DNA from 2 places in the Shinella oryzae genome. Region 1 is predicted to be linked to the other one. Evidence: riboswitches for the same ligand, from Rfam matches in the RefSeq annotation. Region 1 holds a riboswitch; the other holds the start of a gene.

Region 1 (7,873 bases):
GACATCGCCAATATGGGGTTCGCCACCCGGGCCGGCGTGCCGGTCGTGCTGGTGGGCGATATCGATCGCGGCGGAGTCATCGCCTCGCTGGTCGGCACCCACGCCATTCTGCCGGACGAGGACCGGCGCACGGTCACGGGCTATCTGATCAACAAGTTCCGGGGCGATGTCACGCTGTTCGACAGCGGCATCGCCGAAATCGGCCGCTTCACCGACTGGCCTTGTTTCGGCGTCGTGCCCTGGCTGAAGGATGCCGCGCGCCTGCCGGCAGAGGATTCCGTCGTGCTCGAGCGTCTGGCGAAGGGTGGCGGCGGGGCGCTCAAGGTCGCCGTGCCCGTGCTGCCGCGCATCGCCAATTTCGACGATCTTGACCCCTTGAAGGCTGAGCCGCAGGTCGATCTCGTCTTCGTGCGGCCGGGGGAGGCGCTGCCGGCCGATGCCGGCCTTGTCGTCCTTCCGGGCTCGAAATCCACCATTTCGGACCTGCGCGATTTCCGCGCCGCGGGCTGGGACCGGGATCTTTCCCTTCATGTGCGCCGCGGCGGGCGCGTCATCGGCATTTGCGGCGGGTATCAGATGCTTGGCCGCCGCGTGACCGATCCGCTCGGCATCGAAGGCGGCGAGCGGGAGGTCGAAGGGCTCGGGCTGCTTGCGGTCGAGACGGAGATGGCGCCGGAAAAGACCGTGCGCAACAGCGACGCCCGCTCCCTGCAATACGATGTGCCGCTCGAAGGCTATGAGATCCATCTCGGCCGCACCACGGGGCCGGATGCGCTGTGTCCCTCCGTCAGCATAGACGGCCGGCCGGACGGCGCGGTCTCGCCGGATGGCCGCGTGATGGGAACCTATCTGCACGGACTGCTCTCGAGCGATGCCTACCGGGCGCGGCTGCTTGCGGATTTCGGCATCGAGGGCGGCGGCTTCGATTACCGGGCCGGCGTCGATGCGGCACTCGACGGCGTGGCGGCCGAGCTTGCAGCCGTGCTGGATCCGCGCTGGCTCGACAGCCTTATGGGCACCCGCTGATTAAACCGCCGGCCTGAAACGTTCAGACATCGGGTTTCTCCACTGCCGGTCGCGGCCGCACCAAAGTTGCGCCTGATTTCGGTGCAAGGAGGGACACTATCATGCCCGCTCTGCGGGTGCCGACGCCGTTGTGCGATCCGAAAGGGTGATTTGATGGGTTCTGGACCTCTTGCTCGATCTGTTCTGGTGGGCCTTGTCGGGCTGTCGCTCGCCGGTTTTCCGGTGGCTGCCTTCGCCCAGACGGCTAAGGAAACCACCAATGCCGGCAAGCGTTGGGAGGAAGAATTCGCCTTCTGGCAGAAAGCCTCCTCCGGCAGCGATGTCACGCAGTTTGAAAACTACCTGAAACAGTATCCCAACGGCACGTTCGCCTCGATGGCGCGTCTGCGCATCGCCGAATTGAAGGCCGCGGGCAACGCGAAGCCGGCCACGACGGCGTCCGACGATGCCGCCGCCAAGGCCAAGGCCGATGAGGCGAAGGCCGCCGAGGAGGCCAAGCGCGTCGCCGATGCGGAGAAGGCCAAGGCGGAGGACGCCAGCAAGGCCGCCGAGGCCGAGAAGGCGAAAGCCGAAGCGGCGAAGGCCGAGGCGGCCGCTGCCGCAGCCAGCAAGCTTGCGTCCGAAAAGGCCGCCGCCGAGGAAAAGGCGAAGGCCGAAGCCGCAGCCGCTGAAAAGGCGCGGGCAGAGGAAGCCGCCCGCCTCCAGGCGGACCGGAAGGCGGCGGATGAACGCAGGCTGGCGGCCGAGAAGGCTGCCGAAGCCGAGCGTGTGAAGAAGGAAGCCGCCGCTGCTGCCGAAAAGGCCAGGGCGGACGAGGCGGCGCGCGTGCAGGCCGAGGCAGAGCGCCGCAAGGCCGACGAGGCCGCCGCGGCCCAGAAGGCCCGCGCCGAGGCCGAGGCGAATGCCCGCGCTGCCGAAGCCGCGGCCGCCCGTGCCGAAGAAGCCAAGCGGCTGGAAGCGGAAAAAGCCGCGGCTGCCGAAAAGACCCGGCTGGAGCAGGAGGCGGCAGCCGCCCGCAAGCTGGCCGAGGAAAAGACGCGCGAGCTGGAGCGCCTGAAGGCGGAGGCCGCCAAGGCTGCGGCGGAAGCCGAGGCCAAGGCCGCCGAAGCCTCTCGCCTTGCCGCCGAGGCCAGGAAGCGTGCCGAGGAGGCCGAGGCCGCCCAGAAGCGCGCCACCACCAGCGGCCCGGCAACGGCAACGAACGACAACGCGGAAGCCGACAGGCTCGCTGCGGCCAAGCGCGAGGAAGACACGTTCCAGAAGGCGGTGGTATCCGGCTCTCGGCAGGCGTTCCAGGCCTATCTCGACGCCTATCCGCGCGGCCGGTATGCATCGGATGCGCGCGAGCGGATGGCTGCCCTCGCGACCACGCCGACGCAGAAGGCGGAAACCGAGCGCCTGGTCGAGGAGCGCCCCGTCGTCGATCCGCGTGAGGCCTATATGGAGCGCTCGACGCGGATTCAGGCGCAGCGCTGGCTGAGCGCGCTGGGCTACAGCACCTATGGCGCCGATGGCGTCTTCGGCCCGCGCACCCGCGCGGCGATCGCCGCATGGCAGGGTGCGTCCGGCTACCGCGCCGATGGCTATCTTTCACGCCGGCAGTTCGCCGCCCTGCGCCAGGCCGCGCAGTTTGCCGAGGCACGCCAGGCCAGCCGCGAGCGCCGCTACCAGCGCGAATACGATGTGCTCGAGGGCCCGGTCGACGGCTATTACGATGGTCCTTACTACAGCGATGACGGCTACTACCGCCGGCGCGGCGGCGTGGTGATCATCCCCGGCTATTGAGTTTGCGACGGCCGGCCGGCGTTTTCGGCACAGGCCATGCCGCTGGCTGTCGATTGACTTGTGGCGGCCGGCGGCATAATCATCCGACTATTGGATGGTTCTCTGGTCCGGAAACGGACCGGTGAGTAAATGGGAATGTGACGCGGCGGACCCAATCAGGGCGCTGCAATCACGGCCGACCCCGCGACTGTAGAGTAGCGAGGGACGCCCATCCGGAGGGAGGAATTTCGCGGGTAAGAGGGCAATGTTGTCCTTGAAGCGCGAAAGGAACACCGACCGGAAAAGCCACTGGGTGGCATCACGATAACCGGGGCTGGACGCCTCTTCTTCTACGAATCGTCCGCCTGCGTGATGCGAAAAGACCTGGGAAGGTGAGGGCGGCCCGAAGGCGCTGATGCGCCGGACGCTGCGAGCCAGGAGACCTGCCAGCCAATGAGGGCATATCGCCCGACCTGGGGAGGGGCTTCCCCGATGCCTGCACGGAGGTTGTCATGGCTGTTTCCAATACGTCTTCTATCACGCTTTCCGCGAGCGATCGCCTTGTCGCCGGCGTTCTCGCGCTGCTGCTCGGCGGGTTCCTCGTCTTCGGCGCCGGCCTTGCGAATTCGGCCGTGCTGCACGACACCGCGCACGATACGCGTCACTCCTACGGCTTTCCCTGCCACTAAGGAGTTTCCGATATGATCGTTCGTTATCTCCTGGCCGCCCTGGTGGCCGGGCTCTTCTCTGGCGTCCTGATGACGGCCGCCCAGGAGGCCCGCGTCGTGCCGCTCATCCTTCACGCCGAAGAATTCGAAGGCGGCGATGAGGCGGCACCCGCCACCGAAGGCACCACGCCGTCCGCCGATGGCGCTGCCGCGACGCATGAGCATTCGTCCTTGGGCGCCGTCATCCTCAACGTCGCAGCTTACCTGTCGCCCGTCTCCGTTGCCTACGCTCACGACGCCGAAGGCCATGAAGAGGGTGGCATCATGTTCGGCATGAGCCGGTTCTCCGGCACGCTGCTGGCCAACCTCGTGACGGGAGCAGGCTTCGCGCTGCTGCTTGCCGGTTTCAGCCTTGTCTCCGGCCATCCGATCACGGTCGCCAACGGGGCGCTGTGGGGCGCTGCCGGCTGGCTTGCCGTGCATATGCTGCCGGCCATCGGCCTGCCGCCGGAACTGCCGGGTTTCCCGGCCGCGGACCTGACGCAGCGTCAGATCTGGTGGGTTGCGGCGGTCGTGCTGTCGGCGGCGGGGCTCTACCTGCTGTTCCTCAGGCCGGGCATCGTGGCCAAGATCGCCGGCGTGGTGCTGATTGCCGCGCCGCAGGTCTATGGCGCGCCGCAGCCGTCGGACATTTCCAGCGCCGTTCCGGCCGTTCTCGGTGCGGAGTTCGCCGTCGCGGCCCTTGCCACGACGCTGTTCTTCTGGATCGTGCTCGGCCTTTCGCTTGGCTTTGCCAACGAAAAGATCGCCAAGGCTGCCTGATATGACGCTGACATCGCCCGGAGCCGTCCTGGTTCTGGGCGGTGCGCGTTCCGGAAAATCCACTTTTGCCGAAAGGCTGGTCGCCGAGACCGGCCTTTCGCGTCATTATATCGCCACCGGCCGCGCCTGGGATGACGAGATGCGTGAACGCATCGCCAGGCACCGGGAAGACCGCGGCGACGGCTGGGAAACGCATGAGGAACCGCTTGCGCTCGCGGCCCGGATCGCCGATGTCGCGCGGGCTGATCGTGCGGTCCTCGTCGATTGCCTGACCCTCTGGCTCGCCAATCTGATGCTGGAGGAACGCGACATCGCGCAGGAATGCGCCGGCCTCCTGTCGGCCATCGCACAGGCGCCGGGCCGTTTGGTCTTCGTTTCGAACGAGGTCGGCCTGGGCATCGTACCTGAAAACCGCATGGCGCGCGACTTTCGCGACCATGCCGGGCGGCTCCACCAGCAGGTGGCGGCGCTCGTACCGGAAGTGTATTTCGTTGCGGCCGGACTGCCGCTGAAAATGAAGGGTTGAGCCATGCTGCAACAGAAGATCCCCGCCACCGTTATCACCGGCTTTCTCGGGGCCGGCAAGACGACGATGATCCGCAACCTCCTGCAGAATGCCGGCGGCAAGCGCATCGCGCTCATCATCAACGAGTTCGGCGATCTCGGCGTCGACGGCGACGTGCTGAAGGGCTGCGGCGCGGAGGCCTGCACCGAGGACGATATCATCGAGCTCACCAATGGCTGCATCTGCTGCACCGTGGCCGACGACTTCATCCCCACCATGTCGAAGCTGCTGGAGCGGGAGAACCGCCCGGACCATATCGTCATCGAGACTTCTGGTCTCGCGCTGCCGCAGCCGCTCGTCGCCGCCTTCAACTGGCCGGAAATCAAGACGCAGGTGACGGTCGACGGCGTCATCACCGTGGTCGACAGCGCCGCCGTCGCGGCCGGCCGTTTCGCCGACGATCATGACAGGGTCGATGCCCTGCGCGTCGAGGACGAAAACCTCGACCACGAAAGCCCGCTGGAAGAGCTCTTCGAGGACCAGCTGACCGCCGCCGACCTCATCGTGCTCAACAAGACCGATCTGCTCGACGCCGCCGGTATCCAGACCGTGCGCGACGAGGTCGCCTCGCGCACCGCCCGCAAGCCGTCGATGATCGAGGCGAAGAACGGTGACGTGGCCGCCGCCGTGCTGCTCGGCCTCGGCGTCGGCACGGAAGACGACATCGCCAACCGCAAGTCGCACCATGAACTGGAACACGAGAACGGCGAGGAACACGACCACGACGAATTTGACAGCTTCGTCGTCGAACTGCCGGCGCTTGCCGATCCGTCCGCCTTCATCGAGCGCCTCAAGGGCGTGATCGCCGAGCACGACGTGCTGCGCGTCAAGGGATTTGCCGATGTGCCCGGCAAGCCGCTGCGCCTGCTCATCCAGGCCGTAGGCAGCCGCATCGACAGCTATTTCGAGCGCGCCTGGGCCCCGGACGAAAGCCGCGGCACCCGCCTCGTCGTCATCGGCCTGCACGACATGGATGAGGCCGCCGTACGCGCTGCCATTGCTGCGGCTGTGTGATATCGGATGAGCATGCGGCGGCACCCCCCTCTGGCCTGCCGGCCATCTCCCCCACAAGGGGGGAGATCGGATGAGGCGACGGCTTGCCCCGCTGTCTTGCCTGCACGCCGCCGCTCAATCTCCCCCCTTGTGGGGGAGATGTCACGAAGTGACAGAGGGGGGTATGCCCCCTTGGCGGTCCTCTCGCAGCAGGGAGGCGCTGCATGCATCTCCTGCTAGCCCAGAAGGGCACCATCGCCGACGGCAAGGAGGCGATCGACCTTGGCCAGACGCCGGGCGATATCCTCTTCCTCTCCGCTGCCGATACGGAACTGGCCTCCATCGCCGCCGCCCACCGTGCGCGCGGTGGTGATACGCGCCTTCGTCTCGCCAGCCTCGCGACGCTGTCGCATCCCATGTCCGTCGATACCTATATCGAGCGCACGGCCCGGCACGCCCGGCTCATCGTCATCCGCGCGCTCGGCGGCGCGAGCTATTTCCGCTACGTGCTGGAAGCCCTGCTGGCGACGGCTGTCGCCAACGATATCAAGCTCGTGGCGCTGCCGGGCGATGACCGTCCCGATGAGGGGCTGATCCCCTTCAACAGCATCGAGGATGCCGACCGCCGGAACCTCTGGGCCTATCTCAACGAGGGCGGGGCGGACAATGCCGACCGTTTCCTCGCCTATGCCGATGCGGTGGTGTTTGGCCGCGAGAAGCCGGCACCGGCGACGCCGCTCGAAAAGGCCGGCATCTGGTGGCCGGGGCGCGGCGTGGTGGATGTCGAGGAGTGGCGTGCGCTTGCGGGCGATAACATCCCCACCGTCGCCATCGCCTTCTACCGCGCCTATGTCCAGAGCGGCGAAACACGTCCGGTCGAAATGATGATCGATGCGCTGGCGGCGGAGGGCATTCGGGCCCTGCCGCTCTTCGTCTCCAGCCTCAAGGAGCCGGTTTCCATCGAAACCGTCCGCGCCGCCTTTGCGGAGGTCCGGCCGGAGGCCGTGCTGAATGCCACGAGCTTTGCCGTCTCCGCGCCCGGCGCCGGCCGCAAGCCGACGGTGCTCGACGAGACCGGTGCGCCGGTGTTGCAGGTCGTCTTCTCCGGCTCCTCGCGCGAGGCGTGGCAAGCGTCGGGGCAGGGGCTCACGGCGCGCGATCTCGGCATGAACGTCTCGCTGCCGGAAGTCGATGGCCGGGTTCTGTCCCGTGCCGTCTCCTTCAAGGCGGCCGCGCGGTACGACGAGCGCGTCGAGACCAACATCATCGGCCTCGATCCGGTCGAGGACCGCATCCGTTTCGTTGCGAAGCTCGCCGCCGGGTGGGCGCGGCTTCGGCGCGCCGCGCCGGCCGAACGCCGGGTCGCCCTCGTCATGGCGAACTATCCCAACCGCGATGGCCGCCTCGGCAACGGCGTCGGCCTCGATACGCCCGCCGGCACGATGGAAGTGCTGCGCGCCATGGTGGCGGAAGGTTATGCGGTGGCGGACCTGCCGGAGGATGGCGATGCGCTGATCGCCCATCTCATGGCGGGCCCCACCAATGCGGCCAATGACGGCCGTGAAATCCGCGAAACGCTTTCGCTGAATCTTTACAAGGCATTCTTCGCTTCGCTTCCGACATCGATTCAGCAGGAGATGACCGCCCGCTGGGGCACGCCGGAAGACGACCCCTTTGTGACCGGCGAGGTCTTCGCCCTGCCGCTCGCCCGTTTCGGCGAGACGCTCGTGGGTATCCAGCCGGCACGCGGCTACAATATCGATCCGAAAGACACCTACCACTCGCCGGATCTCGTGCCGCCGCATGGTTATCTCGCCTTCTACGCTTTCCTGCGCCTGCATTACGGCGCGCATGCCATCGTGCATATGGGCAAGCACGGCAATCTCGAATGGCTGCCGGGCAAGGCGCTGGCGCTGTCGGAAGCCTGTTACCCGGAGGCCGTGCTCGGCCCCGTGCCGCATCTCTATCCCTTCATCGTCAACGATCCCGGCGAAGGCACGCAGGCCAAGCGTCGTTCCGCGGCCGTCATCATCGA
Region 2 (7,873 bases), 790 kb from region 1:
GATGGCCTCGCCGAGGCCGGTTTCCGGGATCGGCGAGAAGGCGATGGAGCCGGCGCCGGTCGCGTCCGCACGCTTCATATAGCCGAACAGGTTGGCGGCCGCTTCGGCCAGGTTGCCGGCCGGGCTCAGATCCAGCACGAGGGCTGCGGCATCCTCGCCGGGAAGCGGCGCGCCGCCGAAGCGAATGAGCACTTCACCCGGTTTGACGTCGCTTGCGTCAAGCCGCACGGGGGCCGCGGGTGCATAATGCGAGGCCAGCATGCCGGGGGCCTCGATGGCGGCACCCGCCTTTTCGTTCCGCTGGACGCGCCGGCCGGTCACGCGTTCGATCTCGCTGACGTCGAGGCCGCCCGGCCGCAACAGACGGATCGTGTCGCCCTCGACCTTAAGAATTGTGGATTCGAGCCCGACGGCTGCCGGACCGCCGTCGAGAACCAGCTCCAGCCTGTCCCCGAAGTCATCGGCGACGTGGCGGGCCGTCGTGGGGCTGATCCTGCCCGACGTGTTGGCGCTGGGCGCCGCCAGCGGGCGGCCGAAGGCGGTGAGCAGACGGCTTGCAAAGCCCGCCGGCACGCGGATGCCAACCGTATCCAGGCCGGCACGCGCCAGCGGATGGATGGCGCTTTCGGGACGGATCGGCACAATGAGCGTCAGCGGTCCCGGCCAGAAGGCTTGCGCCAGCGCCCGCGACATTGGATCGAAGACCGCATGTTGCTCCGCCATCGCGAGATCGGCCATGTGGCAGATCAGAGGGTTGAAGCGCGGCCTGCCCTTCATTTCATAGATGCGGGTGATCGCCAGCGGGTCGGTGGCGTCGGCTGCCAGGCCGTAGACCGTTTCGGTGGGAATGGCGACGGGCACGCCGCGGGACAGGGCCTCGCAGGCTCGCTCCAGGGCTGCCGTCGCATCCGTCCTCGTGTCCACGATATCAGCCATTTCGCGCTTCCGTTTCGTCGGCTTCCTTTACAGGGCTTTGGCAGCGGATGCCAAGAGGCCAGCCCATTGCCTAAAATTGCAACGACCTGATTAGACTGGCCGTAAGGGCGCGCTGATATGCCTGATGGTAACAGGTTGTGCCCACAGGTTCCGGTTGATGACACACAAGAAATCCTCCACGATCGATGTCGCGCTGCGCGTTGCGACGGCCATGAAGCAGATGGGCATCGAGGGCCTGCCGCGAAACTACGAGCTGGTCTATGAGGCCTATGCGGGCAACAATCCCGATCTCGTGCGCGAGTTCATCGCGCTCGGCAAATACAAGACCCAGGCGGGGCTCGACGAACTCGGGCGCAAATACCTGCCGCATCAGCATGAGGCGAGCGTGCTGCAGCGCTCGGCAGGCGCTATCACCAACGAGATGGCCAACTTCATGGACCTGCTCGGTCAGGAGCGCGCCTCGCTTTCCGACTATGGCCGCCTGATCGGCGAAGCGTCGCAGGTGATCCGCAATGCCAGCGGCATGGGCGAAGGCGCGCTCGGCAGTTCGCTCGAGGCCCTTCAGCGGGCAACAGAGCTGCGTGTCACGCATACGGCTGAAATGGCGAAGAAGGTCGCGGCGCAATCGGTCGTCATGGACGGCATCCAGAAGGAGATGGCGGAATTCGAGGCGATGAAGTTCATCGATCCGCCGACGAAACTCGGCAATCGCCGGGCCTTCAACAAAGCGCTTGCCAGCGTCTATGCCAATCCCGAACTGCCCATGCTGTGCGGCGTCGCCATCGCCGAGGTCGATGCGGGACGGCGCTTTTCTCCCGCGCAGATCGAAGCGCTTTCGGATCACCTTGTGACGTTCTATGGCGGGCTCATTCGCCAGGTGTTCCCCGGTGAAGACCTCGCGGTGCGTTTCGATGGCCTGCGCTTCGGGTTCTTGTTCCACACAGGGGACGAAGCGGAGATGCTGCGGCTCATCGATCAGTTGCGCAATACGTTCGAGACGGTGGCGTTGCGCGATCCGCGCACGGGCCGCAATCTCGGCCATCTCACCCTGTCAGCCGGTGTCTGCATGGCCGACCGGGCCGATAGCGCGCTGGCTCTGTCATCGGCCTGCGAGCAGGCATTGGCGGAGGCGCGGGCTGGCGGCGGTGACAGGGTCGTCGTGCACGGACCGGGCGAATCCGCCGCTTCCGGTCGCGACTGGATGATCTACCGGGCGTCCTGAGCCACCGGGCGCTGCCGGTTACGGCTACATCGCCCGGATGATCTTGCGCAGCGCCTCGTTGCCTGCGCTAAGCATGAGAACGTTCTTCATCGCCAGCTTCGGGTCATCGGTGCGGAACAGCACGCCGTTTCCGCGTATCTTGTTGTCGATCCTGAGCCGTCCGGCTTCTTCCGCAGGCGTGATCGCGACGGCGAAGTACATGCGGCCCGGCTTGCGGGAGATGCTATCGAAGAACTGCTCCCCGTGGTCGCTGTCGGCGCCGATCTCGGCCTGGAAATTGGCCATGTAGAAGGCCCATTGAACATTCTCGAATTCGGCAAAGCGGGACTTGGCGACGGTGATATGGCAGTAGCCGAGATGCGGCGTGCCGGCGAGCGTGCGGTGAAAGATGAGGCGGGGAAACTGGATGGACTGGTGGAAGCGGTTGATACGGCCGTGCGTGATGCTGCCGGCCCGTTCCAGCTTGCGGCCGGTACGCTCGGCGACTTCTTCGTAGCTGAGATAACGTTTTTCGGTAGCGCTCCAGGTCGGCGTGCGATCGATCCGCCCCGTGCGCAGGAATTCGGTATGCGCGGACCGGGGCGGGTTCGCGCGCTTGAAGGCGACAGCGTCGTAGTATCGGAAACCTGTCTGCTGCACCCGTCGCACCCCATCGTCGTGCCTTTATCGACGAAAGAGTATGGAAACGTCGTTAAGCTTTCCTTTCCGACAGGGTGCCTTTTCCAGGTGCATCCTTTATGGTCGCAATATGACAACCTGCCGTCACGCGGCCGCCTGCTGCCAAAACTATACGCATTGCGCCGCAAAATTAGGCGCATCACATTGAAACCTTTAACTTAATGAGAGCAATGCAGGTAGGGCCCATGCAAAGGGGGCTGTCGTCAAAACATGATGGCATGTCGTTTTCCGGCGTGCCGCCCGGTCTTTCTTGCGGTTAGATAAGAACACTCAAGGTGCCCGCCTCCAAGGGAGGGGTGGAGAATTGGGAAGCCGGTTTAAATCCGGCGCTGCCCCCGCAACGGTGTTGGAGCAAGGTGCAGCAGGAAGCCACTGGACGGGAGGTCCGGGAAGGCGCTGCACCAGGTCCGGAAGGCATGGTCCCAGGCGAGCCGCGAGGCTTTCTGTGCGGATCATGACCGGCCAAGGACACTCCTCAGCCCGGAAACCAGCCTGGAGTAACGATCGTGACTGGCTGCGGCGGGCGGCCGGGAAGCGTGCAGACCGTGCGGCTTGCCGCCCGGATGCCGTCTCCTCAGCGCGCCTCGGCAAATTATTGGATATTCTGAGGATCCGGCATGGACATTCACAGCGACGTGCTCCGCAAGCTCAAGAACCGGCGCGAAGGCCACAGCCTCGAGCAGGCTTTCTACATCGACCCCGACTATTACAAGCTCGATCTTGAGACGATCTGGTACCGCGACTGGCTGTTCATCGGCCACGATTGCGAGATCCCCAAGTCCGGCAACTACTTCACGGTGCAGGTAGGCGATTATCCCGTCGTCGTCACCCGCGACCGGACCGGCACCGTTCGTGCCCTTCACAATTCCTGTCGCCATCGCGGCTCGCGCGTCTGCACGCAGAACAAGGGCTCTTCCGCCAAGCTCGTCTGTCCCTACCACCAGTGGACCTACGAACTCGACGGTTCGCTGCTCTTCGCGCGCCACATGGCTGAGGATTTCGACAAGACCCAGCACGGCCTGAAGCAGATCCACTGCCAGACGGTCGGCGGCTATATCTTCATCTGCCTTGCCGATGAGGCGCCCGATTTCGCGCCCTTCCGCAATCTCGTCGATCCCTATCTCGCCCGCCACCGCCTTGGCGAGACGAAGGTCGCCTTCGAGAGCACGATCATCGAGAAGGGCAACTGGAAGCTCGTGTGGGAAAACAACCGCGAGTGCTACCACTGCGCCGCCAACCATCCGGAGCTCTGCCGCACCTATCCCGAAGCGCCGAGCGCGACGGGCGTACAGGGCGCCAAGGATGACCCCGTCATCGCGGAGCACTGGGCGAAGTGCGAAGCCGCCGGCTTGCCGAGCGAGTTCAAGATCTCGCCGACCGGCCAGTTCCGCGCCGCGCGCATGCCGCTCATCCAGGATGCCGAGAGCTACACCATGTCCGGCGCGCGCGCCGTGCAGCGGCCGCTGTCGAGCGACGTGCTGGAAAGCCATATCGGTACGCTCCTGCTCTTCCATTACCCGACGACCTGGAACCATGTGCTGGCCGATCACGCCATCACCTTCCGCGTCCTGCCGCTCGGCCCCGAGCTGACGCAGGTCACGACGAAGTGGCTGGTCAACAAGGATGCGGTCGAGGGCGTGGATTACCGGCTCGACGAGCTCACGCATGTCTGGACTGAAACCAACGACCAGGACCGCCGGATCGTCGAGGAAAACGCCTTCGGCATTCGCTCGCCGGCCTACCAGCCCGGCCCCTACTCGCCCGAAGACGAGGGCGGCGTGATGCAGTTCGTCGAGTGGTACACCAACTTCATGGTGGAGCGGCTCGACGGCGCCAAGAAGCCGCTGTCGCGGGTCGCCTGACATGACGGTCACGAGCGATTTCCGCCATTTCGACGAACTCCAGCCGTGGAACGATCGCCAGCATATGCTGGAATGCATTGCCGTCACGGTGGAGACGGCCGATGTGATGACCTTTACCTTCCGTTCCGATCGTGACAACTGGTTCCGGTACCTGCCGGGCCAGTTCGTCACGTTGGAACTGCCGGTCTCGGAAGACGATCCGGTCATGCGGACCTATACGCTGTCTTCGACCCCTTCGCGTCCCTTCTCCGTCGCCGTGACGGTGAAGGCGCAGAAGAGTTCGATCGGCACGCGGTGGATGTTCGATCATCTGCGTCCCGGCATGAAGCTGAAGGCCTTCGGCCCGCTCGGCGATTTCTCCTTCGTACGCTATCCCGCGGAAAAGTACCTCTTCATCTCGGCCGGCTCCGGCGTGACGCCGATGATGTCGATGACGCGGTGGATGTCGGATTGCAGCCCGCAATCGGACGTCGCTTTCGTCACCTGCGCCCGCAAGCCGGAAGACCTGCTGTTCAAGGCGGAGCTCGAATGTCTCGCGGCCCAGATGCCCAACCTGTCGCTGGGCTTCGTCGTGGAAGGCCATAATCCGCGCGACGGATGGCACGGCGTGCGCGGTCGCATCGATGCTGCCCGGCTGTCGCTGCTGGCACCGGATTTCCGTGATCGCACCGTCTTCTGCTGCGGTCCGGAACCCTTCATGCGTGGCGTGCGCGACATGCTCAAGGTCTGCGGCTTCAACATGGACCGCTACCACGAGGAAAGCTTCCAGCCGGCGGCCGCGCCGGCGCCGGAGGAAATCGCGATCCGCGCGGGTGCGGGTGAACAGGAGGTCGATGCCAACGCGGTCTCGACCGTCACCTTCACCATGGCGGGCAAGGACGCGAAATGCCCGCCCGGCCAGACGATCCTCCAGACGGCGCGTTCGGCCGGGGTGCGTATCGGCGCGGCCTGCGAAGGCGGCCTGTGCGGCACCTGTCGGGTGATGAAGATTTCCGGCGAGGTCGAGATGAACCACAATGGCGGCATTCTCGATGATGAAATCGAGGAAGGCTATATCCTTGCCTGCTGCTCGCGGCCGATCGGCGACGTGTCCATCGAAGCGTAAGCCAGCGCTGCGCGATCTCGATAAAAAGCCCCGTCACCGACCGGTGACGGGGCTTTGCGTTTTCGGATTGTGATCCGGCCTCAGTCCGCCTTTGCGCGGCGCGCCGGAAAGAGGATGACGTCGCGGATCGACGGGGCGTTGGTGAGCAACATGATCAGGCGGTCCACGCCGATACCGAGGCCGCCGGCGGGCGGCATGCCCTGGTCGATCGCATCCAGGAACTCGTCGTCGAGCTGCTTGTCCTTCTCGCCGCGGGCATGGGCCTGGTTGAGCTGCTCGACCATGCGGGCGCGCTGCTCTTCCGGGTCGTTCAGTTCGGAGAAGGCATTGCCGAGTTCCCAGGCATTGCAATAGGTCTCGAACCGCTCGACGAGGCGCGGCTCGCCCGGTACTTCCTTGGCGAAGGGCGAGATGTCTTTCGGGAAATGGGTGACATGGCTCGGCTGGATCAGCGTGCCCTCGACCTTCTCCTCGAAGATGAAGGCAAGGCACTCGCCCCAGGTCCAGTCCTTTTCAACTTCGAAGCCGGCCGCCTTGGCGGCGGCGCGGGCTTCCTCGTCCGTCTTGATGGCAAGGAAGTCGATACCGGTGGCTTCCTTGACGGCATCGGGCATCGGCACACGCTTGAACGGGCCCTTGAAGGAGAGCTCCTTGTCGCCATAGGCGAATTCGGTCGAGCCGTGGATCTTGACGGCCAGCTCGGCGAAGAGGCGTTCCACGAGGTCCATCACGTCCTCGTAGTCGGCATAGGCCCAGTAGCACTCCATCATCGTGAATTCGGGATTGTGCCTCGTCGACACACCCTCATTGCGGAAGTTGCGATTGATCTCGAACACCTTGTCGGTGAGGCCGGAGACCAGCGTGCGCTTCAGGAACAATTCCGGCGCGATGCGCAGGTACATGTCGAGCTTCAGCGTGTTGTGGTGCGTCTTGAAGGGCTCGGCCGTCGCGCCGCCGTACACCGAGTGCAGCATCGGCGTCTCGACTTCCATGAAGCCGTCGTTTTCCATGAAGCGGCGGATGCCTGAGACGATCTTCGAGCGCTGCTGGAAGCGCAGCTTCGATTCCTCGTTGGTCATGATATCGAGATGGCGCTTGCGGTAGCGGATCTCGACATCCGAAACGCCGTGCCACTTCTCGGGCATCGGCAGCAGCGTCTTCGTCAGCATGACGATCTCTTGCGCGTTGATCGTCAGCTCGCCGCGCTTGGTGCGGCGCACGGTGCCGGTCACGCCGATGATGTCGCCGATATCGATCATCGGCAGCAGGTCGCGGGCCTCCTGCGGCGTCGTATCCTTGTGGCTGAAGATCTGGATCTTGCCCGAGGCGTCATGGATGTCCATGAACATGCCGGAATTGCGCGAGGAATAGACGCGGCCGGCGACCGTCACGACGTCGCCGCTTTCCGTATCGGGTTCCAGCGTCTCGTATTTGTCGGCCAGTTCCGCATTGGTCATCGTGCGATGAAAATGCGCCGGATAGACATCGCCGATCGTCTTGCGCAGCTGCTCGAGCTTCTGGCGGCGGACTTCCGTCGGATCGGAGGAAAGGGCGGTTTCTGTCTTCGTGTCGGTCATTTTTTCGAACTCTGTTGCGGCGCTTGCCGCGCAATTAATTGCAAAACACCGCCCCTGGCTACCCCCTCACCCTGGCCCTCTCCCAGAGGGGAGAGGGGACTGGAGTGTGTCGTGGGCGCCATATGCCCCTTCTCCCCTCGGGGAGAAGGTGCCGGCAGGCGGATGAGGGGGAACCCCTCTTTCTTACTTCCCGCTACCGACCATCGAGGCTACCACCTGCGCGGCGACCTTCAGGCGCTGGCGCACGACGGAGCGGCCGAGAATGGCCATCGAGTCGAACAGCGGCAGCGAGCGCGACGAGCCGGAGACGGCGACGAAGAGCGGGGCGACGACGACCTTCAGCTTCTTGCCGAGCTTGTCGGCGCTGGCGCGCAGTTCCGCCTCGATGCTCTCGACCGTCCATTCGGGCATCTTTTCAAGATCCGGCTGCACCTGGTTCAGCACTTCGAGGATTTCTTCCGGCGTGGACTTCACCTTGGCGAAGGACTCCGGC

Evidence for each region. Region 1 has a riboswitch for cobalamin ahead of K6301_RS08600 (CbtB domain-containing protein). Riboswitches for the same ligand answer to the same signal wherever they lie in the genome.
Region 2: another riboswitch for cobalamin. It lies ahead of K6301_RS12290 (aromatic ring-hydroxylating oxygenase subunit alpha); the one in region 1 lies ahead of K6301_RS08600 (CbtB domain-containing protein).

Annotation. Positions count from the first base shown of each region.
Region 1 is NZ_CP081987.1:1,729,574-1,737,446, reverse strand. It holds gene K6301_RS08610 (cobyric acid synthase) at 1-1,026, shown strand, start outside; gene K6301_RS08605 (peptidoglycan-binding domain-containing protein) at 1,180-2,811, shown strand; cobalamin riboswitch at 2,890-3,255, shown strand; gene K6301_RS08600 (CbtB domain-containing protein) at 3,303-3,479, shown strand; gene K6301_RS08595 (CbtA family protein) at 3,492-4,280, shown strand; gene cobU (bifunctional adenosylcobinamide kinase/adenosylcobinamide-phosphate guanylyltransferase) at 4,282-4,806, shown strand; gene cobW (cobalamin biosynthesis protein CobW) at 4,810-5,859, shown strand; gene cobN (cobaltochelatase subunit CobN) at 6,063-7,873, shown strand, end outside.
Region 2 is NZ_CP081987.1:2,516,474-2,524,346, reverse strand. It holds gene K6301_RS12305 (L-threonylcarbamoyladenylate synthase) at 1-936, opposite strand, end outside; gene K6301_RS12300 (diguanylate cyclase domain-containing protein) at 1,094-2,158, shown strand; gene K6301_RS12295 (DUF6656 family protein) at 2,183-2,797, opposite strand; cobalamin riboswitch at 3,093-3,346, shown strand; gene K6301_RS12290 (aromatic ring-hydroxylating oxygenase subunit alpha) at 3,454-4,698, shown strand; gene K6301_RS12285 (FAD-binding oxidoreductase) at 4,700-5,803, shown strand; gene lysS (lysine--tRNA ligase) at 5,884-7,380, opposite strand; gene gltX (glutamate--tRNA ligase) at 7,564-7,873, opposite strand, start outside.